4 regions of the Bacillus sp. GW823-FHT06A11 genome follow, and region 2 is predicted to be linked to each of the others. Evidence: riboswitches for the same ligand, from Rfam matches in the RefSeq annotation. Region 2 holds a riboswitch; each other region holds the start of a gene.
What was found. A riboswitch is a leader RNA that binds a small molecule or an ion and turns the genes downstream of it on or off. The one in region 2 is predicted to bind S-adenosylmethionine.
Positions count from the first base shown of each region.

Region 1: linked by a shared signal. The riboswitch ahead of metK (methionine adenosyltransferase) and the one ahead of AC1Q8L_RS17815 (M20 family metallopeptidase) in region 2 are both predicted to bind S-adenosylmethionine.
Region 3: linked by a shared signal. The riboswitch ahead of AC1Q8L_RS27855 (peptide ABC transporter substrate-binding protein) and the one ahead of AC1Q8L_RS17815 (M20 family metallopeptidase) in region 2 are both predicted to bind S-adenosylmethionine.
Region 4: linked by a shared signal. The riboswitch ahead of AC1Q8L_RS15170 (ECF-type riboflavin transporter substrate-binding protein) and the one ahead of AC1Q8L_RS17815 (M20 family metallopeptidase) in region 2 are both predicted to bind S-adenosylmethionine.

Region 1 is NZ_JBXAHS010000002.1:56,232-62,092, reverse strand. It holds gene AC1Q8L_RS08755 (hypothetical protein) at 119-298, shown strand; gene metK (methionine adenosyltransferase) at 525-1,724, opposite strand; SAM riboswitch class I at 1,894-2,015, opposite strand; gene pckA (phosphoenolpyruvate carboxykinase (ATP)) at 2,244-3,830, shown strand; gene AC1Q8L_RS08740 (ATP synthase subunit I) at 4,190-4,573, opposite strand; gene AC1Q8L_RS08735 (hypothetical protein) at 4,853-5,074, shown strand; gene AC1Q8L_RS08730 (DMT family transporter) at 5,103-5,861, opposite strand, start outside.
Region 2 is NZ_JBXAHS010000003.1:704,037-709,897, reverse strand. It holds gene AC1Q8L_RS17835 (hypothetical protein) at 1-96, opposite strand, end outside; partial or broken gene AC1Q8L_RS17830 (hypothetical protein) at 196-383, shown strand; gene AC1Q8L_RS17825 (VOC family protein) at 633-1,025, opposite strand; gene AC1Q8L_RS17820 (AAA domain-containing protein) at 1,137-3,446, shown strand; SAM riboswitch class I at 3,523-3,624, shown strand; gene AC1Q8L_RS17815 (M20 family metallopeptidase) at 3,713-4,918, shown strand; gene AC1Q8L_RS17810 (Lrp/AsnC family transcriptional regulator) at 5,085-5,525, opposite strand; gene AC1Q8L_RS17805 (SDR family oxidoreductase) at 5,693-5,861, shown strand, end outside.
Region 3 is NZ_JBXAHS010000010.1:32,940-38,800, reverse strand. It holds gene proC (pyrroline-5-carboxylate reductase) at 160-963, shown strand; gene AC1Q8L_RS27860 (aldo/keto reductase) at 965-1,798, shown strand; SAM riboswitch class I at 1,951-2,055, shown strand; gene AC1Q8L_RS27855 (peptide ABC transporter substrate-binding protein) at 2,188-3,828, shown strand; gene AC1Q8L_RS27850 (peptide ABC transporter substrate-binding protein) at 4,233-5,861, shown strand, end outside.
Region 4 is NZ_JBXAHS010000003.1:203,887-209,747, forward strand. It holds gene AC1Q8L_RS15160 (macrolide family glycosyltransferase) at 1-694, shown strand, start outside; gene AC1Q8L_RS15165 (aspartate/glutamate racemase family protein) at 786-1,466, opposite strand; SAM riboswitch class I at 1,620-1,735, shown strand; gene AC1Q8L_RS15170 (ECF-type riboflavin transporter substrate-binding protein) at 1,875-2,423, shown strand; gene AC1Q8L_RS15175 (ABC transporter ATP-binding protein) at 2,434-4,134, shown strand; gene AC1Q8L_RS15180 (energy-coupling factor transporter transmembrane component T family protein) at 4,127-4,927, shown strand; gene AC1Q8L_RS15185 (YjcZ family sporulation protein) at 5,064-5,171, shown strand; gene AC1Q8L_RS15190 (LytS/YhcK type 5TM receptor domain-containing protein) at 5,264-5,861, opposite strand, start outside.

The DNA.
Region 1 (5,861 bases), on a different contig from region 2:
GAAACTGCACTTTCTTATACTCCTAGACTACATATCTTTAGTTACTCTTTATATTTTCTACATAATAGAATTCAATTTTAAAACTTGTACTAAAAAATAAATTGGAGGTCTACATAGTATGGAACTTTATAAAAAATTAACAACAACATTCATCCTCTTATTCATCGCTTCAATCACTGTCGGCTTTTCCTTAAAAGGTGCAATTCCATACGCTACATTAGTAAGCATTATATTCGCGACACTATTTTTACTAAGCAGTGCCTTTTGCGCAGGTAAAGCACGTCAAATGAAAGGTTGATTGCATATCTTCCAGAAGAAATCCACCCTTTGTAAATCATGTAAAAGGAAATACAAACGTATGAAAAGGCATGGATTCATATGCCTTTTCCAGCAAGTGGCATGACTAATACGAAAAAGTATATTGAGCTAGAAGGCGAAGTATATTGCAAATCATGCATTCAAATTGTAAGTAAAACGAAATAAAAAAAGCTTTGCGCTCACCGCGCAAAGCTTTTTTTCATATATTATAGACCAGCTTGCTCTTTTAAAGCTGCAGCTTTGTCTGTACGTTCCCATGAAAGATCTACATCAGTACGTCCGAAGTGGCCGTAAGCTGCTGTTTGTTTGTAAATTGGGCGACGTAAGTCTAGCATTTTAATAATACCAGCTGGGCGAAGATCGAAGTTGTTACGAACTAGTTCTACTAGTACGTCTTCAGATACTTTACCTGTGCCGAATGTATCAACTGAAATTGATACTGGTTGTGCTACACCGATTGCGTATGCAAGTTGTACTTCTGCTTTGTCAGCAAGACCAGCTGCTACGATGTTTTTCGCAACATAACGAGCTGCATATGCTGCAGAACGGTCAACTTTTGTTGCATCTTTACCAGAGAATGCACCGCCGCCATGGCGAGCGTATCCACCGTAAGTATCAACGATGATTTTACGTCCTGTTAAACCAGCATCACCTTGTGGTCCACCAATTACGAAGCGGCCAGTTGGATTAATGAAGAATTTCGTTTCTCCATCCATTAATTCTGCTGGTACTACAGCTTTAATTACGTGCTCTTTTAAGTCGCGATCGATTTCTTCCCATGTAACATCTGGGTGATGTTGTGTAGAAATTACGATAGTATCAACACGTACTGGTTTACCATTTTCATCATACTCAACTGTAACTTGCGTTTTTCCATCTGGACGTAAGTATGATAATGTATCATCTTTACGTACTTCAGTTAAACGGCGAGCTAATTTGTGAGCAAGCGAGATTGGAAGTGGCATTAACTCTTGTGTTTCATTACATGCGAAACCAAACATTAAACCTTGGTCTCCTGCACCAATTGCCTCAATCTCAGCGTCAGTCATTTGACCTTCGCGTGCTTCTAGCGCTTGGTCAACACCCATAGCGATGTCAGCAGACTGCTCATCGATAGATGTTAAAACAGCACAAGTTTCTGCATCGAATCCGTATTTTGCGCGTGTGTAACCAATGCCTTGAATTGTTTCACGAACGATTTTTGGAATATCTACGTAAGTAGAAGTCGTAATTTCCCCCGCTACCAATACTAAACCAGTTGTTACAGTTGTTTCACAAGCTACACGTGCATTTGCGTCTTTTGATAAGATCGCATCTAAAATTGAATCAGAAATTTGGTCACAAATTTTATCTGGATGTCCTTCAGTTACAGACTCAGATGTGAACAGATGACGTTTTTTTGTCATGTGGTAAACCTCCCTACAGTAATTGTATATATTGTACGGAACTCATCCTTAATTTGCCACAAACTGCGACATACATTTATTCTCCCACACAAGCATACAGAAAAACCTTTCCTACTTTACATAGAGGAAAGGTTTAATTTGCTACTTGCATACTGCTTTTTGCCCTTCGCTCTTATCGTTCGAGACCTGTAGCCTCGCACAGGTTTTAGCACCTATTCACCTGCATTTATCAATACAAGTGAGGTTGCTGGGCTTCATCGGGCCTGTCCCTCCGCCAGCTCGGGATAAGAGAGTATCCGTCCCAACCTATACTAAAGAAATGATATTCATTTGTCAATTAATATTCACATTTTCCTGAAAGTTTTTCTCAATACGCCTGAAATGAAATATTAATAGGGAAATAATACATTCACACAAACAAAAAGAAATAAATAGTATACATTATTTATATAATTGTGTTATACTCTTGTTGGGGATTACGAGAAATATTTCATTAAATGAAAAGGATGGTATATAAATATGAGTACTGTGAATGTCCAAATTGGTTTACACGAATTATTGAACGGAAGCAATGCACAGATTCAACTAAGTGTTCCGCAATTAGTGGAAAAAGTATTAATGCGAAATGAAGGGAAATTAACTTCGACTGGTGCCGTTTCTGCTTCAACTGGAAAATATACAGGACGTTCTCCTAAAGATAAATTTATTGTGAAAGAAGCATCGGTTGCTGACAAAATTGCTTGGGGAGCTGTGAACCAACCGATTTCTGAAGAACATTTTAATAAATTATATACTAAAGTTTTAGAATACTTAAAAGAAAAAGAAGAGTTATTCGTCTTCAAAGGATTTGCAGGCGCTGACCGCAATTACCGCCTACCAATTCAAGTTATTAACGAATATGCATGGCACAATTTATTTGTACATCAATTATTCATTCGTCCAACTGAAGAAGAATTAACAACTCATGAATCAGAGTTCACAATTGTTTCTGCACCGAATTTCAAAGCTGATCCAGCTGTTGACGGTACAAACTCTGAAGCATTCATTATGGTTTCATTCGAAAAACGTATCGTACTAATTGGTGGTACAGAATACGCTGGAGAAATGAAAAAATCAATCTTCTCTATTATGAACTTCTTATTACCTGAACAAGATATCCTTTCTATGCATTGCTCTGCAAACGTAGGTGAAGAAGGCGACGTAGCACTATTCTTCGGTTTATCTGGAACAGGTAAAACAACATTATCTGCTGATCCAAACCGTAAATTAATCGGTGATGATGAGCACGGTTGGTCTGATAACGGTGTATTCAATATTGAAGGCGGTTGCTATGCAAAATGTGTAAACCTTTCTCACGAGAAAGAACCACAAATTTTCGATGCAATCAAATTTGGATCTGTTTTAGAAAACGTTATCATTAATGACCAAACGCGTATCGCCGACTACAACGATACTACTTTAACAGAAAATACTCGTGCTGCATACCCTATGCATGCGATCGACAATATCGTACTGCCAAGTGTTGCTGGACACCCAAATACAATTATTTTCTTAACTGCTGATGCATCTGGCGTATTGCCTCCAATCAGTAAGTTATCAAAAGAGCAAGCTATGTATCATTTCTTAAGTGGTTACACTAGTAAACTAGCAGGAACAGAGCGCGGCGTTACATCTCCGCAAGCTACATTCTCAACTTGCTTCGGTTCACCATTCTTACCACTTGATGCATCTCGCTACGCTGAAATGCTTGGTGAAAAAATCGAGAAACACGATGCGAAAGTATTCCTAGTAAACACTGGCTGGACTGGCGGCGAGTACGGAGTTGGTAAACGTATGAACTTAGGTTATACTCGTGCAATGATTCAAGCAGCATTAAGCGGCGAACTTGCAAAAACTGAAACAGCTAAACATGACATCTTCGGTCTTGAAGTTCCACTTCACGTACCAGGTGTACCTGACGAAGTGTTAATGCCTGAACAAACTTGGGCTGATAAAGCTGCTTACAAAGCAAAAGCAATCGAGCTTGCAAATGAATTCAAAGAGAACTTCAAAAAGTTCGAAAGCGTTTCTGAAGATATCATTAACTTAGGCGGTCCAATCGCTTAAATTAAAACTTTCTGTTGGAATAACCCTTTACTCATATGAATAAGTGTCGTGTAACCGTAAAGTTTCGCGTACTCACCGACAAAACCCAATGCGGCTTAACGGTTACACACACTTACATAAAAAAGAAGCTTACGTGAAAACGTAAGCTTCTTTCTATATCTTATATAAAGTGAAATGCTAATCTCTTCATCTGTGACCTAGATTATAAAATTACAGCTTCGAATATATACATTATATCACTACTCGCTACATCTCTCGAGTTTCACATCGTATGGGGTTAAAAAAGGCCCTGACCGCTTCTATTTGTGGCTGGATCATCTATTCCATCTAAAAAGAAGTCTTTTATCTTTTTATCTCTTTTAGCTCTTTGTTAGTTCTTTCTCATCTTTCATGCTATAGTATCCTAAATTCACAACGATTAAGAAATAACCACCCATAATCCCTACTGCAAATGCCCACATAACCATGTGGTGCTCAATTTCGTACATAATAATAGCACCCAAAATGGCAGCTGCAAAACGGTTAAACATACCGAGTGTCGGTGCTTTCGTCTTCTTTACAATACTATCTCCAAGCTTCTCAATTCTTCTCCCTAGAAGCCAAACGCAATACATACTTACAATAAGCCCAATTCCAGCGCCTAAAAAGTGTGCTGAAAACGGTGTTAACATCCAACCTAGTAACAAAATACCTAGTATATAATACGATTGGATTTTAAATGATCTTAGTGACATACTAATCATGCTGTACCTCTCTTCATTCGTTCTTATCTATCCAACAAAAAATTTCTTTCAAATTCATATTCCTTACATCCATTTCACTCAAATTAAAAACAACATAAACAGTATGTTTATGTTGTTTAAATGCTTTTAGAAAATAATATTATACAAGATTTCAAACATTATATTCTCATATTTTGTGACGGTTTTTCAAACTTTTTTCGTCCATTTATGAAAAAAATGATATCAATTTATGAACATACGGATATGATGTAATAAGCACACAAATAAAGGGGGCGTCTAATGATTTATTTTTTAATGGCTCTCATTCATCTCATTATCCCTGCACTTATCGGACTTTCGTTGTATTGGTACACGAAAAACCATAGCATTTTTTACGCTGTCCTCGGTGTTCTTCTTCCAGGTATTATTCTTATTACACTCTTCCGTATTCCATTTTTAAACTTAATTCCACTTATTACTGCTATCTTATTTCTCATCTTCTTACCAAAAATAAAAAAATAGGAAAGCAGATCATAGGTGATCTGTTTTCCTATTTTGATATAGGTTCCCCTGCAATAGAATGAACTTTTACTTTCTCCGATTTCACAAACCATAGACCGACAAAAATGATAATTCCACCGATGATTTGTTGAAACGATACATATTCATTTGCCCAGACAGCTGCAAATAAAACAGCTACAAGCGGCGTTATATACATATATACCATCGTATGTGACGCCCCAATTTTTTGAACACCAACATACCACATTACTAGACCAAATACTGTGACAAAGAAAATAGAATATAGTAAAGCAAATAGTGTCATTCCGTGAGTAATGTGAAATGGCCTGACAAACACATGCGGACCACTTAACAATAATAGCGGAATCGCACCCACTAATGCAGACCATGCTGTAACACGTAATGCTGAATATTTTTTAATTAATGGTCCTGCTAAAACAGGATAAAGCCCCCAGCATATTGATGTAATAAGTCCAATTCCATTGCCATAAAAAGAACTAGTAAGTGAATGTCCTGCTACTAAAACTAATGCTGCACCAACAAAAGCAATCATAGAACCGATTAACTTTCGAGAAGAAAAATTTTCTTGTTTCAGAAAAATCGCAAATACAGTTGTAAAAATAGGTGAAATAGAAATGAGTAAAGAGGCATTTGTAGCGGATGTATATTTGACAGTTTCCATAAATAACGTTTGATACAGTACAATACCTACAACGCTAACGATGATTAGTCTAGGTATATCCTTTCGCTCCATATAAACCGACTTTTCAATAAAAAAGGTAAGAAG
Region 2 (5,861 bases):
CAAGTAGCAGAATCCTAATATTCCTCCTACAGCTAATACTTGTTTAAACCAACTCTTAAATTTTATATTACTGTAAATATCTTGAACTTTTTCCATATTTCCTCCTATTAAAGCGAACCCTTAAAGACTCTCACTTCGTTATGGTACCATTAAAGAATGGCTAATAGAGGTCAAATATTGTCAAAACGTATAAATATGCAATATTGCATACAGAAATGTATTGTTACAAATGTAAGCGTTTACTATAATAAGTGTATAAAGTTTAATCACATCCCAGTACTAACAAAAGAGGAGGAAATAATATGGAAATCGCAATGGCAGTTTTAAAATTTATAGGTGGAGCAATCCCATTAGTTCAAGAGCTTCTAAAAGCATTTATGTAAATTCACTATTTAGCAATTATTTATAAAAATTATCATTCGTATGAGTAAAGCCCCTTTAACAATATTAGGGGGCTTTTTAAATTTCTACATATTTAAGGTTACGTCACATCAATATCAAGTTAAAAGTAAATTTTAAGAATAAACCTATAGAGGATATTTTATAGTGAATCAAGATCCTTTTACAAAGTTGTAGGCATTAAACTCCTACGGCTTTTATTATACTTTATTGAAGTAAAAAGTCTCTTCAGATTATCTCTCCGTTTCAAAAAACTCAATCCACTCCCCATCAGGACCAGCGAAGAATATGTAACGTGTTCCATCTGGTAATGTTTCGATTTCTTCTCCTAGTAAAAAGGTTACTGCGTGTTTCTTTAGTCTCTCGATTTCATCTTCTAATGAATCTACCTTAAAGCAAATGTGATGTACTTTTCCTTCTGCTGGCAAGGAAGAATTGTAGCCTTCAATTAATTCGAGTATCGTTTCTTTCGATTCTTCCACACCTAAAAAAGCGAGTTTTAAGTCTGGATTCGGGTGCCCCATACGTTGAAGGAGCTGTAAGCCGACTACTTCTTCATAAAATGAGATAGATGCTTCTAAGTTTGCAACCATAAGTCCTACGTGTTCAATTCTTCTAACTGGCATGTAGATTCCTTCTTTCTGAAAATTATATACAATATATTATTGAAAATTAAGAAAATAAGCAAGATAAAAACCTTACAAATTTTAGCGTGTTGTATGGTATAGTGAGAAAGTATGTTTGGGGAGAAGGAAGGAGATTATACGATGAATACACCTACTCAAACTCCTTCATTATCAGAAACGATGAAAGAGTGGCATTATGCATTAGCATATGAAATTAAACATTGGAAAACGATAGGTGGTAGTAAAATTTCTATCATGAACGGTCGTTTTTTATATACAGATTATGAGAATACAGTGTATGTATTTCAGCTTATTTCGGAAGTAAGCTTACCTGAAGGTTCACCAATTCGAATTGAGTTCGATGGTGAGGAAGCGACAGGAGAAGTATTATCTGTACATGGATTAGAAATAGAACTGAAATTAAATGATTATATACAAGGTGAAATAAGAGAAGCGGTTTTATACAGTGAACCGTGGCAACTTTTAGAGCAACTGCAAGAGCGATTGAAAGAAGCACGTAAAGATAAGCTAAAACGTAATCGTATAAAGCGTCTCGTTGATGGGACGAGCAGTCCGAAACATATTGAGAAGATGAAAAATCCGAAAAATGAACTGGCATATCGCGCATTTTACAATCCGACAACGTACGTATGGGGACCACCTGGAACAGGGAAGTCTTACAATTTATCACGTATTATTTCGGCTCATTATCAAAAAGGAAAATCGGTACTTGTGTTAGCTCATAGTAACGCGGCAGTAGACGTATTAATGAGTGAAGTAACGAAGCAAATTGAAAAGAAAAAGAAATGGACGCCTGGCGAAATTGTTCGTTACGGTTATAGTCAGCATGAACATATACGAAATCATGAAACGTTACTTGCATCGAAATTAGTTGAAACGACGAACGGATCATGGGGTGAGGAAAGACTCTACTTAGAAGAGACACGCCAAGATCTTCGTGAAAAAATCTTATCGTATAAAGCAACATCTGCCGATAAGAAGCGTATACAAGAGATTGAAAGTGAGCTTCGAAAGCAAAAGGCGAAAATTAAAGAAGTAGAAAAAGAATATATTGAAAATGCGAAAGTAATTGGTGCAACTTTATCGAAATGTGCCATTGATTCACTTATTTATGAGCGTACATTCGATTTAGTTGTCGTAGATGAAGTGAGTATGGCGTTCGTTCCGCAAATCGCATTAGCTGCTTCACTTGGGAAACGTATCGTCGTTTGCGGTGACTTTTTACAGTTACCTCCAATTGCGATGGCGAACCATGAACTCGTTCGCAAATGGCTTGGGGAAGATATGTTTTACCATGCTGGGATTGTTGAGTCTGTTAATAAATCAGAAGCACACCCAAACCTATTTATGTTGCAGGAACAAAGACGTATGCATGCGGATATATCGAAGTTTACGAATTCGTTTATTTATAAAAATAGAGTATACGATCATCCGTCTGTTTCAGAGCGTAAAGAACTTGCGCAATTGCAGCCGTTCGCAAATGAAGCGAGTGTTTTATTTGATACGAGCCAAATGGGAGCTTTTTCGTTAAAAGATGCTGCTTCTGGTTCCCGTTTTAACATTATGTCTGGTTTAGTAGCGATGCAAATGATGTTAATCGGATTGTTAGACGGTGTTCAGTCGATTGGTGTTGTGACACCTTACAGGGCGCAGTCACGCTTTTTATCGACGTATATTAGAGAAATGTTGCAGAGAACGAAATATCAAAACATACCAGTTTTAGCGGCGACAGTTCATAAGTTTCAAGGTTCTGAAAGAGATATGATGATCTTTGATACGGTTGACAGTTATCCGCAAGAACGACCTGGCGTGTTATTCTTTGACCATAAAAATCATCGCCTCGTCAATGTAGCAGTGACAAGGGCGAGAGGGAAGTTCATTCAATTATCAGATTGCCATTATATGCGTAAAAATCTTTCTAGAAAACAAGCGTTATCACAATTAACAGCTCATATAGAACGTCACGGAGATGTGTATGATCGCACGACATCAAGACAATTGTGGGAACGGAAAATTTCGAAACGTTTACGCTGGTTTATGGAAATGAATCTTGAAGAGCCGAAAGGGCTATTAAAAGATATTTTAGCCGCAAAACGAAAAATTATTATTTCACTGCCAAGTACGAAACAAGTAGATAAACGAGTATGGCAAGCGTTAATGCGTACAAATGCACAAATAACAGTTTATAGTGATGGACCAGTTCCGCTGAAAAATGTAAAGTTACAAAGACAAAATAAAGCATTCCCATTCTTAGTAATTGATGATGAAATCTTCTGGGCAGGCGCACCGCTTACATCTCAAATGATATTTGAAGGTAGTACGGAATTTCCGTACGTATGTGCAAGACTGCAAGCACCTGAGACAATTGGTGTATTAAAAGGATTTTTAGATATTCGGTAAATTCGGATAGGAATTCCTTGACTTTTACTTGGAATGAACTTAGAATAAAAAATAATTTAATATAATTTTATGAAAATTCTTATCACGAGAGGTGGAGGGACTGGCCCTATGATACCTCGGCAGCGGATTCGTTATGAATACTGTGCCAATTCCAGCAAGGTAACTTGAAAGATAAGAAAGAAGCTCATTTTGACTGTATATACAGAAGCCTCTTTCTATCTTTTAGAAAGAGGCTTTTTTACGTGAAAATAAAAGGAGGAAGAACAATGGGAGCGACAGGAGTAACGTCACAAAGAAAAACAATTGAAGAGAGTATCGAAAGAAATAAGGAAAAGTACATAGAAACAAGTCATGATATTCATGCGAATCCAGAGATTGGTAACCAAGAGTTTTACGCATCTAGGACGTTAAGTTTATTGCTAGGCAGTGCAGGATTTCAGTTGCAGCACAATATAGCTGGACATGAAACGGGGTTTATTGCGCGAAAAAGTTCTGGAAAACAAGGACCGGCAATTGCATTTTTAGCGGAGTACGACGCTTTACCAGGATTAGGCCATGCGTGTGGTCACAATTTAATTGGCACAATTAGCGTTGCAGCAGCAATTGCATTATCAGAAACACTTGAAGAAATTGGCGGGGAAGTTGTCGTGTTTGGTACACCAGCAGAAGAAGGTGGGCCAAATGGTAGCGCGAAATCAAGTTATGTAAAGGCAGGTTTATTTAAAGACATTGATGCGGCGCTTATGATTCATCCGAGCGGAAAAACAGCGACAACGAGTCCTTCACTAGCAGTCGATCCACTTGATTTTCATTTTTACGGAAAAACAGCTCACGCTGCAGCTTCACCAGAAGAAGGGATTAATGCATTAGATGCGGTTATTCAGCTCTATAACGGTATAAACGCACTTCGCCAACAACTTCCGTCAGACGTGAGAATTCATGGCGTCATTACAGAAGGCGGAAAAGCACCTAACATTATTCCTGACTATGCCGCGGCTAGGTTCTTCATCCGTGCAGCAACGCGAAAGAGATGCGCGGAAGTAACAGAAAAAGTAAGAAACATTGCTGAGGGAGCAGCGTTAGCAACAGGTGCAAAAGTAAAAATCCATCAATTCCAAAATGAAATCGATGAATTACTCGTAACAAAAACATATAACGATATCGTAGCGGAAGAACTAGAACTATTAGGTGAAGATGTAAATCGTAAAGAAAGAGTAGGGATTGGTTCAACCGATGCAGGAAACGTCAGCCAAGTTGTGCCGACAATTCATCCGTACATTAAAATTGGTCCAGATGACTTAATTGCGCATACGAATGAATTTAGAGAAGCAGCACGTTCAGAACTAGGAGATAAAGCATTAATTACATCGGCAAAAGCATTAGCGAATACAGCGTATCGATTAATTACAGAAGAAGGGTTGTTAGAGAAGATGAAGGAGGAGTTTAGGGAGGCACAGAGGAATCAGGGGTAAGGGGATTAAGGCGCTCTTTTCGAAGAGCAATCTAATTAATAAGTAGAGATATAAAAAGAACATTGAAAAATCAATGTTCTTTTTTGTTTGCTAGTCATTGATTTTGTTGGTTTTTCTCAAGAAAGAGAAAATTTTACTGTTAGTGAGGATAATACGTATCCCTTTATTAGAATGACAATTTCTCCTCGAACTCACTCTTTAAAACAATTAAAGGAGATGATAATCCGAATTGCATTAACGAGTCTAAAAACGCAGCGAGGGAATCCATCGAATCGCTCATGACCTTCATCATATAATTAAATTCCCCGCTAATTCGATATAAATCAGTTACTTCAGGAGCGGCATTACAATATTGGATGAAATCAGAGCATTGGCTCGTTTTAAACATGATGAATGCTTGAATGCTTTTATTAATTTTGGAAGGCTCAAATTTCGTTCGGTAAGCCGCTATAACTCCTTGATCTTCAAGTTTATTCATACGCTCCTTTACAGCAGGTTGCGTCATGGATATAATCCGTCCTATTTCTGAAACAGAAATTCTCGCATTTTCATACAACAAGTTCATAATCTTATGATCGATTTCATCCAGTTTTACTGTGTTTTGCATTGTGTAGCCTCCTTATTTTATTTTCTAAAGTAAAACGTAAGTTATAACTATAATATCATAAGTGAACGAACTGAATTACTTATAAATCTATATTTAAAATTATCGGTGTTTGCATGAAAATATAAGTGTTGGATTTTTTAAACGGAAATTTAGAAAGGATGGAAAAAATGAAGAATCTTGATGGGAAAGTAGCGTTAGTAACAGGGGCGAGTCGCGGTATTGGTCGTGCGATTGCAATGAGATTGGCAAACGACGGTGCATTAGTTGTGATTCACTACGGACGAAATAAGGCAGCTGCAGATGAAACAATTAGTGAGATTGAATCTAATGGAGGAA
Region 3 (5,861 bases), on a different contig from region 2:
ATTCCCTATCACCAGTATAAGGAATAGCCCTTTCCTTTACCACGAATTTCCACCTTCTCATTATCTATTCCATCTACGGTAAGTCTTTTCTTTTTACAAAATTCTCTTAAAGATGATATCGTTTTTATAACATATCTCTACTAGAAAGGAATAAAGGATATGCCTAACAAACATCGAATTTTATTTATTGGTGCTGGTCGTATGGCAGAAGCTATATTTTCCGGATTACTTAAAACAAGCAAAGAGTACATCGAAGAAATTATCATCTCTAACCGAAGCAACGTAGAAAAGTTAGAACAATTACAAAGGCGATATAATGTGTCTATTACAACGGATTGGAAGCAGCATATTACATCTGTTGATACGGTTGTTTTAGCAATGCCACCTTCTGCTCATGAAGAATTATTAGCTGAGCTATCTCCGTTAATATCAAATCAACTTGTCGTAACAGTAGCAGCTGGCATTGGACCATCTTATTTAGAAGCTAGACTCCCAAAAGGCACACCTGTTGCTTGGATTATGCCTAATACAGCTGCTGAAATTGGAAAGTCTATCTCCTTATATACAACGGGACAATCAGTAACCGAGATGCATCAAGAAACCCTGCAACTGCTTTTAAGAGGTATTGGTACTTCGCAACTTTGTACTGAGGAAGAAGTTCATCAGCTTACTGCAGTTACTGGAAGTGCACCAGCCTTCCTTTATTACTTTGCTGAAAGCTTAATTGAAGCAACAAAAAGTTATGGAGTCGATGAAGAAACCGCAAAACATCTTGTCATTCAAATGATTTCTGGCTCTGCTTCTATGCTCGAGCAAACGCAAAATCCAGCTAACCTCCGCGAACAAGTAACAACGCCAGGTGGTTCCACAGCTGAGGGTCTCAAAACTTTATACGAATATAATTTTTCAGAGGCAATTCAAAAAGCAGTAGAAGCAACAAACAAAAAAGCTAGGGGGAAATAATATGATTTTAACAAGTTTAAAAGACTATACAACATTACATAACGGTGTAAAAATGCCTTGGTTTGGTTTAGGTGTTTTTAAAGTAGAAGATGGTTCAGAAGTAATTGATTCTGTAAAAGCAGCAATTAAAAATGGCTACCGCAGCATCGATACTGCAGCAATCTATCAAAATGAAGAAGGCGTTGGACAAGCGATTCGTGAATCCGGTGTTTCACGTGAAGAATTATTTATTACCTCAAAAGTATGGAATAGCGATCAAGGATATGAAACAACACTTCAAGCATTTGAAACTACATTAGAGAAATTAGGTCTAGAATATTTAGATTTATATTTAGTACATTGGCCTGTAAAAGGGAAATATACTGAATCATGGAAAGCATTAGAAAAACTTTATAAAGATGGCCGTGTTCGCGCTATCGGCGTGAGTAATTTCCACATTCACCACTTACAAGACGTATTTGAAATTGCTGAAATTAAGCCAATGGTCAACCAAGTGGAATACCACCCACGTTTAGCACAAGAAGAGCTACATGCATTCTGTAAAGAACATACTATCCAGCTTGAAGCTTGGTCACCATTAATGCAAGGACAACTACTAGATAATCCAACGTTACAAGAAATTGCGACAAAATATAATAAATCAACTGCGCAAATTATTTTACGCTGGGATTTACAAAACGAAGTTGTAACAATCCCTAAATCAATTAAAGAACATCGCATTATTGAAAATGCAAACATCTTCGACTTTGAATTAAGTGCTGATGATATGAAAGCAATTCAAGCTTTAAATGAAGATCGTCGCGTTGGTCCAGATCCAGATAACTTTAACTTCTAGTAGAAAAACCACTGCCATATGCAGTGGTTTTTCTGTTTAAGAAAACTGAAAATTTAAACTATATTCCATTTGGTTGACACTTCATTATTCAAGGTGTAAGATTTTGAATTATCAAAGAAACACAAAAATTAATAAAATTTATTCGTTTACTCATTGTATCAAGAGAGGTGGAGGGACTGGCCCTTTGAAACCTCGGCAGCAGGTTCATTTTGAATACTGTGCCACTTCCTGCAAGCTTTATGCTTGAAAGATAGAATGAGGGACTTCGTTTATATACGGGTGCATAACTTGTACGTAAAAATCCCTCTTTCTCAATATGAAAAGAGGGATTTTTTATTTTTCATTTCCCTCATCATCATCCAAACTTAATTATTTAGGAGGAAAATCAAATGAAAAAGAAGTTTGTACCCGGTATTGCATCAGTTGTAGGAGTAAGTATTTTATTAACTGGTTGCGGTAGTTATAAAAACGAAGCAAGCGGAGCAAATGCAAAAGACGAGGCACCTAGTAAACAGGTTTTAAACTTATCTTCACCTACTGAAATACGAACAATGGATACGGCTCGTGCTACAGATACTGATTCTGGTCAAGTAATGAGAAACGTATTTGAAGGTTTGTATAATCTTGGTGAAGGTAACAAACCTGTTCCTGGTGTTGCAAAATCTCATGAAGTAAGTGGCGATAAAACGAAATACACATTCCATTTGCGAGATTCAAAATGGTCAAACGGCACTCCTGTTACAGCGAAAGATTTTGTGTTCGCTTGGCAACGTGCCGTAGATCCAGCAACAGCCTCTGAATATGCATTTCTATTCTTTGATATTAAAAATGCAACAAAAATTAACAACAAAGAACTTCCAGCCGACCAACTTGGTGTAAAAGCAGTTGATGACCATACGTTTGAGGTAGAATTGGAGCGTCCTGTTCCGTATTTTATTAGCTTAACAGCGTTCCCAACATTTCTACCAATTAACGAGGAATTCTTTAAAGCACAAGGTGATAAGTACGCTTTAGAAGATAATACAATCTTGTACAATGGAGCTTTTACACTAAGCGATTGGAAGCACGAACAAAGCTTTAAATTTAAGAAGAACCCTACTTATTGGGATAAAGATACTGTCAAACTAGAAGAAATCAATTTTAACGTCGTAAAAGAAAAATCAACAGAAGTAAATTTATTCGAGTCAAAACAATTAGATCGTATAAAACTAACATCTGACTTCGTTGATAAATATAAAAAAGATGCTAACTTTAAAGAACGTCCAAATGTAGGCGTACAATTTTTACGCATGAATCAACACAACAAAGTACTTCAAAACGTTTCTGCACGCCAAGCAATCGATCAAACAATTGATAGAAAATCCTTTGTAAATACGTTATTAAATGATGGCTCTACACCAACATTTGGTCTCGTTCCAAAAAACTTTGCAAAAGGACCTGAAGGAAAAGACTTCCGTACTGTAAACGGCGATTTAACAAAAGTTGATACAAAATCTGCACAAGAATTATGGAAAAAAGCTAAACAAGAGCTTGGTTCTGAAAAGATAACATTAGAATTATTAACGAGTGATGCTGACCTTGATAAGAAAACTGGTGAATTCTTAAAAGGGCAACTAGAAAAGAATCTAGATGGATTAACAGTAAATATAAAACCGCAACCGCGTAAGCAACAAGTTTCGCTTTTATTAAAAGGTGACTACGAAATCGGAATTGACGGCTGGAGCCCTGACTTTGCGGATCCAATTACATTCCTTGAGCTATTTACAACGAATAACCCTTATAACTTAGATCATTACTCTAATAAGGAATTCGATGAAACAATAGCAAAAGTGAAAACAACTTTAGCTGGTGATGAAAAAGCTCGCTGGGAAGCATTACTAGAATCCGAGAAAATATTATTTAAAGACTCTGTTATCGCTCCTCTTTACCAAAAAGGCGAATCTTATTTAGAACGTTCTTATGTGAAAGGAATTGTGCAAGTAGACTTTGCGGGTCAATTAAACTTCAAGTGGGCAAAAATTGAAAAATAAAGTAAAACCGTAATAAGTGGGGGTTCTTCATCCCCACTTATTATTAGCCCACACCAATTGTTTTTTTAGCAAAATATATTAAAAGCAGGTTCTCTCACACAAGAGAATCTACTTTTTTAATATATTATTCCAAGAAATTAACATTCTATTTTTATTATTGACATATAGTTCTTTCCAGTGTTAATATTCTAAATAATCAAAGAAACAAAATATTTCACCATCAAAATATAATGTCTACTAAGTTGAAACATATAACGATAGATTATAGCTCGACATGTATATACATATAGAACACCTGATTACCTATAAACAAATATTTATAATAGGTTCTATCTCCTTCTATAGCTACTTCAAGACATGGACATTATGACGTTACGAACAACACATTTAGGGAGGAACGAACAATGAAGAAAAAAGTTGTACCTGTTGTTGCATCTGTTTTAGGGGCAAGTCTATTACTAACTGCTTGCGGGGGAAATAAAGATAATGCAGGCGGAGCGAAAGCAAACGATAAAGTACCTGATAAACAAGCAATTAACTTATCATTCGCTTCAGAAATTCCAACAATGGATGTTGCAAAAGCAACGGATGGGGAATCCATGAATGTAATGCGCAATGTTTTTGAAGGTTTATATGCAATGGGAGAAGATAATAAACCGATTCCTGGTGTTGCTGAGTCGGTTGACATTAGTCCCGATAAAACAAAATATACATTCCATCTGCGTGATTCAAAATGGTCAAACGGTACTCCTGTTACAGCAAAGGACTTCGTCTTTGCTTGGCAACGTGCCGTAAATCCTGATACAGCAGCTGAATACGCATTCTTATTCTTCGATGTACAGAATGCGAAACAAATAAACCAAAAACAATTACCAATTGATCAACTAGGGGTCAAAGCTGTTGATGACAAAACGTTAGAAGTACAACTAGACCGTCCTGTTCCTTACTTCTTAAGCTTAACGACATTCTCAACATTCTTGCCAATTAATGAAGAGTACTTAAAGTCTCAGGGCGATAAATACGGTTTAGAAACAAATCATTTAATTTACAACGGTGCTTTCACATTAGATAACTGGAAACACGAACAAAGTTTCCAATTGAAGAAAAATCCTAACTATTGGGATGCTAAAACGGTAAAATTAGAAGAAATCAACTTCAATGTCGTTAAAGATAAGTCTACAGAAGTGAACTTATATGATTCAGGACAAATTGATCGCGTTGCTTTAACTGCAGAGTTTGTTGATAAATATAAGAGCGATCCAAACTTCAAGGAACGCGCTGAAGTCGGCATTCAATTCTTACGACTAAATCAGAAAAATGAAACATTAAAAAATCAACATGCACGCCTTGCTATTAACGGCGCAATGAATAAAAAGGCTTACGTAGAAACAATTTTAAATAACGGTGCTATTCCAGCTGAAGGAATGGTTCCTGCGAAATTTGCAAAGAGTCCAGAAGGCAATGACTTCCGTAAAGAAAATGGAAATCTAGTCAAGGATGATGTGAAAACAGCGAAAGAAAACTGGAAAAAAGCAAAACAAGAACTTGGTACTGACAAAGTAACAATCGAACTATTAACAAGTGACAATGCTTTAGCTAAAAAGACTGGTGAATATTTAAAAGGTGAGTTAGAAAAGAACTTAGATGGATTAACAGTGAATTTAAAACCGCAACCACGTAAACAACAGTTGAAACTACTATTAAGTGGTGACTATGAAATTGGTATTGACGGCTGGGGCCCTGACTTCGCTGATCCAATTACATTCTTAGATTTATTTACAACAGATAGTGCTTATAACTTCGATAAGTACTCTAACAAAGAGTACGATGAGCTCATTCATAAAGTGAAAACAGATTTAGCTGGCGATGAAAAAGCACGCTTTGAAGCAATGAAGCAAGCTGAAAAAATTCTATTACAAGACGGCGCTGTCGCTCCTTTATACCAACAAGGTCGTTCTTACTTACAACGCTCTTTCATTAAAGGACTTGTAACGACTGACTTCGGCGGTGAATTTAACTACAGGTGGACAGAA
Region 4 (5,861 bases), 500 kb from region 2:
AGTAAAACCAAAGAATAATCTTCAATTTATGAATAATAAGGGTGATGTTTGTCTCGTATACACAAGTTGTTATTTCCAACCTAATAGCGAATCGTTCGGGGAAAATAACATTTTTATTGGACCGAGTATTTCAAAGCGTAAAACAAATATAAAGTTTCCACTGGAATCACTTAAAGAAAAGAAAGTTATTTATATTTCAATGGGAACACTGCTTGAAGGACTCGAACCATTCTTTAATACTTGTATTGATACTTTTTCAGATTTTGATGGGATAGTTGTAATGGCAATTGGTGATAGAAATGATATTTCTAAAATTAAGAAAGCACCAGATAATTTTATAATTGCTCCATACGTACCTCAATCAGAAATATTAAATGAAGCAGATGTTTTTATTACACATGGCGGTATGAATAGCGTACACGATGCCATTCATTATAATGTCCCATTTGTAATAATACCGCATGATAAAGACCAGCCTATGATAGCGCAAAGACTAACTGAGCTTGAAGCGGCACATAGACTATTGAAAGAACATGTTAATGTGCACACTTTAAAAGAGGCCGTAACAGATGTTCTTTCAAATGAAAAGTATAAACATGGTATAAGAAAACTTAATGATAGCTTTTTAGAATGTGGTGGTTCAAAAGAAGCAATTGCAGTTATTGAATCTCTTTTAAATAAAGTAAAACTTTAATCGGTAGAGGTTTTACTGCCCATAAATAGCGGGATAAATAGTCGTAACTGTATACAAGCATAGAGGTTCTCACCTTTATGCTTGTATATTCTTATCCAGCAAATTGCACAGCAGTATTTGCATGTAAAAAAGTAGTATCAAAAACGGGAACAGTGAGATCATTTTGGGAGATGAGTAAAGGTATTTCAGTGCAGCCTAATAATATACCTTCAGCACCATTTTGAATTAATGATTTTGTAATTTGTAATAACTCTTCTTTAGATGTTTCTGAAATGATCCCTCTACTTAATTCATCTAATATGACATGGTGGATAAAAGTTCTTTCCTCGTCATTGGGGATAATTGTCTCAATGTTATATTTCGCTAATCGTGATTTATAGAAATCTTGCTCCATCGTTTGTTTTGTTCCTAATAGTCCGATACGTTTTATATTTTGTTCTACCATTTCTTTAGCACTTACATCACCAATGTGAAGAAGCGGGATAGATATTGCTTGTTCTACCTCCTCGGCAAATAGATGTACAGTATTTGAACACATTAATAAACATTCAGCCCCAGATTTTTCAACTTTCTTTGCAACTGTAACTAGTTCATTTTTCACTTCTTCATATTGATGGTTTTGTAATAAAGTAGTTACTTCACCAAAGTCCATACTATATAAAATTAGCTTCGCATTTTGATCGTATTGAGAGAGTGTAAGTGTATTAATATGTTTATAGTATAATGATGTAGATTCCCAACTTAATCCTCCAATCAAACCAATAACTTTCATAATGCATTCCTCCCGAAACGATTTTGAATTTATTATTTCATAATTCCGATAAGAATACAATGATTTAAATGCGCTATTTAATAAAAAATAAAAATAGTAAGAAAAGTGTTGAAATTTACATTCTTTAGTGCCATAATACGAATTACAAATTAATACTTATCCAGAGAGGTGGAGGGAACGGCCCTAAGAAACCTCAGCAACCCCTATGCAATTTTATAGGAAGGTGCTAATTCCGCAGAGGACACGATGTGTTTTTTGAAAGATAAGAGGATTCTTGAACGTGAAAGAAAATGACCTCTTATGTAAGAGGTCATTTTTTGTTGTATAGAAAGGGAGTGTCGATGCATAATTCATTTTTAAATTAAATATAGAGTAATAAAAGTTGACTAATATGAGAGGGGAATTGTCATGAACAAATTATCAACAAAGTTAGTAGTAGCAATCGGTATTGGAGCAGCATTATACGGGATATTAGGACTTTGGGGATTTTCTATTGCACCGAATACATTTATTAAACCAGCATTAGCTATATTAACTGTTTTTGGAGCATTATTTGGTCCAGTGGTAGGACTGTTAATCGGACTTATCGGTCATACCGTAACAGATACGATTGCTGGATGGGGGATTTGGTGGGGCTGGGTTATTAGTTCAGGGATTATTGGTTTTTCGATGGGTCTTATTCAAAAAAGAGTTGGTTTTAGTGTGAAAAACGGGTCGTTTAACAAGGGGCATATTTCTTATTTAGCAATTACTGGATTAGTTGGTATTGTCATTGCTATTATATTTGCTGGGGCATTCGATATTATTGTGATGGGAGAACCATTTGACAAAATTGTTATCCAAGTATTAGGAGCAACAATTTCCGATGTTATCGTTTTCTTAGTAGTTGGATTGCCACTTACAATTGGCTTGGCAAAATCTAATAAGAAACATACACATTTAAAAATTGAAAAGTAGGGATGTTAACATGAAACCAATTATTTCGTTTGAACAATTCACCGTTCAATATGGGCATGCTGCGCAGCCTACTTTAAGTGATATTACCTTTCATATATACCCTGGGGAAAAAGTACTAATTGCTGGACGAAGTGGTTCAGGAAAGTCGACATTAGCTCATTGTATAAATGGGCTAATCCCATTTTCTTACGAAGGGACTAGTACAGGTAACGTTTTAATTGCCGGTAAAGACCCGAGGGAAGGAAGTATTTTTGAACAAAGTAAGCAGGTAGGAACAATTTTGCAAGATCAAGATGCTCAATTTATTGGTCTGACAGTAGAAGAAGATGTAGCTTTTTATTTAGAAAATGAATGTGTAAAGCAAGATGACATGAAAAAGATTGTTTCGGACTCATTAAGAAAGGTGAAGATGCATACGTTTCATAAACAAAGTCCACATGAATTATCAGGAGGTCAAAAGCAAACAGTTTCTCTAGCGGGTTTATTAACAACAAATGCGGATATATTATTGTTCGATGAACCGTTAGCTAATTTAGATCCACTAAGTGCCTTACATACGATAAAACTTATGAAAGATATACATGAACAATATAATAAAACGATTGTTATTATTGAACATAGAATAGAAGAAATTTTAAACCTGGATTTAGACAAAGTTATATTAATTGATGAAGGTAAAGTCATTGCGATAGGAACACCAAAAGAAATCTTAGCGTCAAATATATTACCACGTATCGGCTTAAGAGAGCCTATTTACATCGAAGCATTAAAGAGATTACATTTTGATAGTAATAATGACGTAATATATCCAATGGAAAACCTTCAAAAAGAAAAGGTAAGCAACGTTATAAAAGAGTGGATGGAGAAACAAGTCATATTAAAAGGGAATACTAAAAACAAGGAATTACTTAAAGTGGAGAATTTATCATTTTCATACTCTAATAAACAAAAAGTATTAGAAAATGTAAACCTTTCAATATATGAAGGAGAAATTGTGGCACTGTTAGGGCATAATGGAGCAGGGAAATCAACATTAGCTCATAGTCTTATAGGCATAAACAAAATGAAAAATGGGAAAATCTTGTTAAAAGGTGAAGATATTAGTTCTTGGTCTATTCGTAAACGTGGGGAAATCATATCTTACGTGATGCAAAATCCAAATCATATGATTACACAGCCTACTGTTTTTGAAGAAGTTTCATTTACATTAACATTACATAATTTTTCTAAGGAAGAAATTAAGAATAGAGTAGAAGGAACTTTAAAAATTTGTGGTTTATATCCATTTCGTAATTGGCCAATTCAAGCACTAAGCTATGGGCAAAAAAAGAGATTAACAATCGCATCTGTATTAACAAAAAATCCTAAGCTTATCATATTAGATGAACCGACAGCGGGACAAGATTATTATCATTATAAACAATTTATGTCGTTTATTAAAAAACTAGCTAAGAAGGGTATTTCATTTATTTTTATCACTCACGATATGAATCTCGCACTAGAATATGCAGACCGTGCAGTAGTTCTACATGAAGGGAAAATTATTACGGATAATACAGTGTCTAATGTATTTGGTGATCAAGAAACGTTACAAATAGCTAACTTAAGAGAGAGTTCTTTAACCAAGCTTGTTAAATTTAGTGGGATTGCATGTCCAGAAAAATTTATTGAACTTTATTTAGAGAGTAATAGGAGGGAGGAAGGTGCATAGTACATATTTTCATCGTATGGATGGGGTAGTGAAATTGTTTTTATTTATTTTTTGTATGACGCTTACTTTTTTGTTTTTTGATTTTCGGGTGTTGCTAATATTATTTATCGTTGGGTGTATCGGACTCAGTGTTGCTAAAATTCCATTTCATAAAATTTTAATTGTTTTTAGTGTCATATTTACATTTAGTTTATTAAACTCTGTCATGATTTTATTTATTACACCAACTCATGGATCTGAATTAACTGAATCATATACTGCGTTTTTACATGTTGGATATGCAACGATTACATATGAAACATTATTTTATGCAGTTACACTTTCATTAAAGTATTTTACGTTACTACCATTTACACTTCTTTTTATATACACGACAGATCCAAGCGAATTTGTAAGTAACTTAAGTAAACTTGGTATTCATTATAAGATTACTTATGCAATAAATATTGCACTTCGTTATATTCCTGACATCCAGTCTGAGTATAAAATTATTAAACACGCGCAAGAAGCGAGAGGAGTGGCTTTTGAAAAAGGAGAAGCAAGTTTATGGGTTCGTATGAAGAACCGTGTTTTAATTTTCTGGCCGCTAATCATTCATTCTCTAGAAAGAATAGATACGGTTTCAAATGCAATGGATTTAAGAGGATTTGGAAAGAAGGATAAACGTACATGGTTTTATACAAGTAAGGCGAAACGTGAAGATTTCATCGCTTTATTTGCCGGTATTTTCATATTTATTGTTGCGGTATATTTAAAATTAAACGTATTTCAAAACTTTTGGTATCCATTTTAAAGCACTCTTTAAACGAGTGCTTTTACTTATTTTTATGTAGACATGCTCAAAAAAGGGATATACACATAATGTATAATACGAACCAGTTAAAATGATCAACTACCTATTAGTTTTCAAACCAAAAGGAGGAGAAAATATGAGTTACGGTGGTTCTTGTGGTTTTGGTGGAGGTTTCGCTTTATTAGTTGTGTTATTCATTCTATTAATAATTGTAGGATGCAGCTGCTGGGGCGGAGGATACTAATTTTTAATTAGTCTTCACAAATGTAAACTAAAAAAACATTGAAGATACTTATGTATCGAAACAAATAAAAAAGGAGCAACTATGCTCCTTTTTTATTTGTTTAAATGCGTATTCTTACTATATTTCGGGAACGTAATTGTTAAAGTCGTTCCTTTACTAATGATACTTCGGATTTTTAAACTTCCATGCATCGTCTCAATAATCTTAACAGCAACCATCGTACCTAAACCAGTTCCTTTTGTTTTTGTACTAAAATACGGTTCACCGAATCGATGTATTTGCTCCTGTGACATTCCAACTCCGCTATCTTCAATTCGTATTTCAACTTTACTATTATTGATAGATGAGGAAATATTTAAGGTACCACCATTAGGCATTGCTTCAATACTGTTTTTTATTAAGTTTAAAAAACATTGTTGAAAGTGCTGTTTATTACCAACAATGGTTGCCTCAGAAAAATCCTGTGTAATATGTATCGTATTCATATTACACAATGGCAATATCATATTAATAACTCGATTTAACTCTTGCTTTACTGAAATTTGATCTAATTTTTCTGGAGCTGGTTTGGCAAACGTTAAGTAATCATCGATAATTTCTTGGGCACGATTTAACTCTTCAAGTATATGTTTAATATATTCGTCTCTTGATTCAGGAGTTAAATTTGGTGTTTTTAAAAGCTGTGTAAAT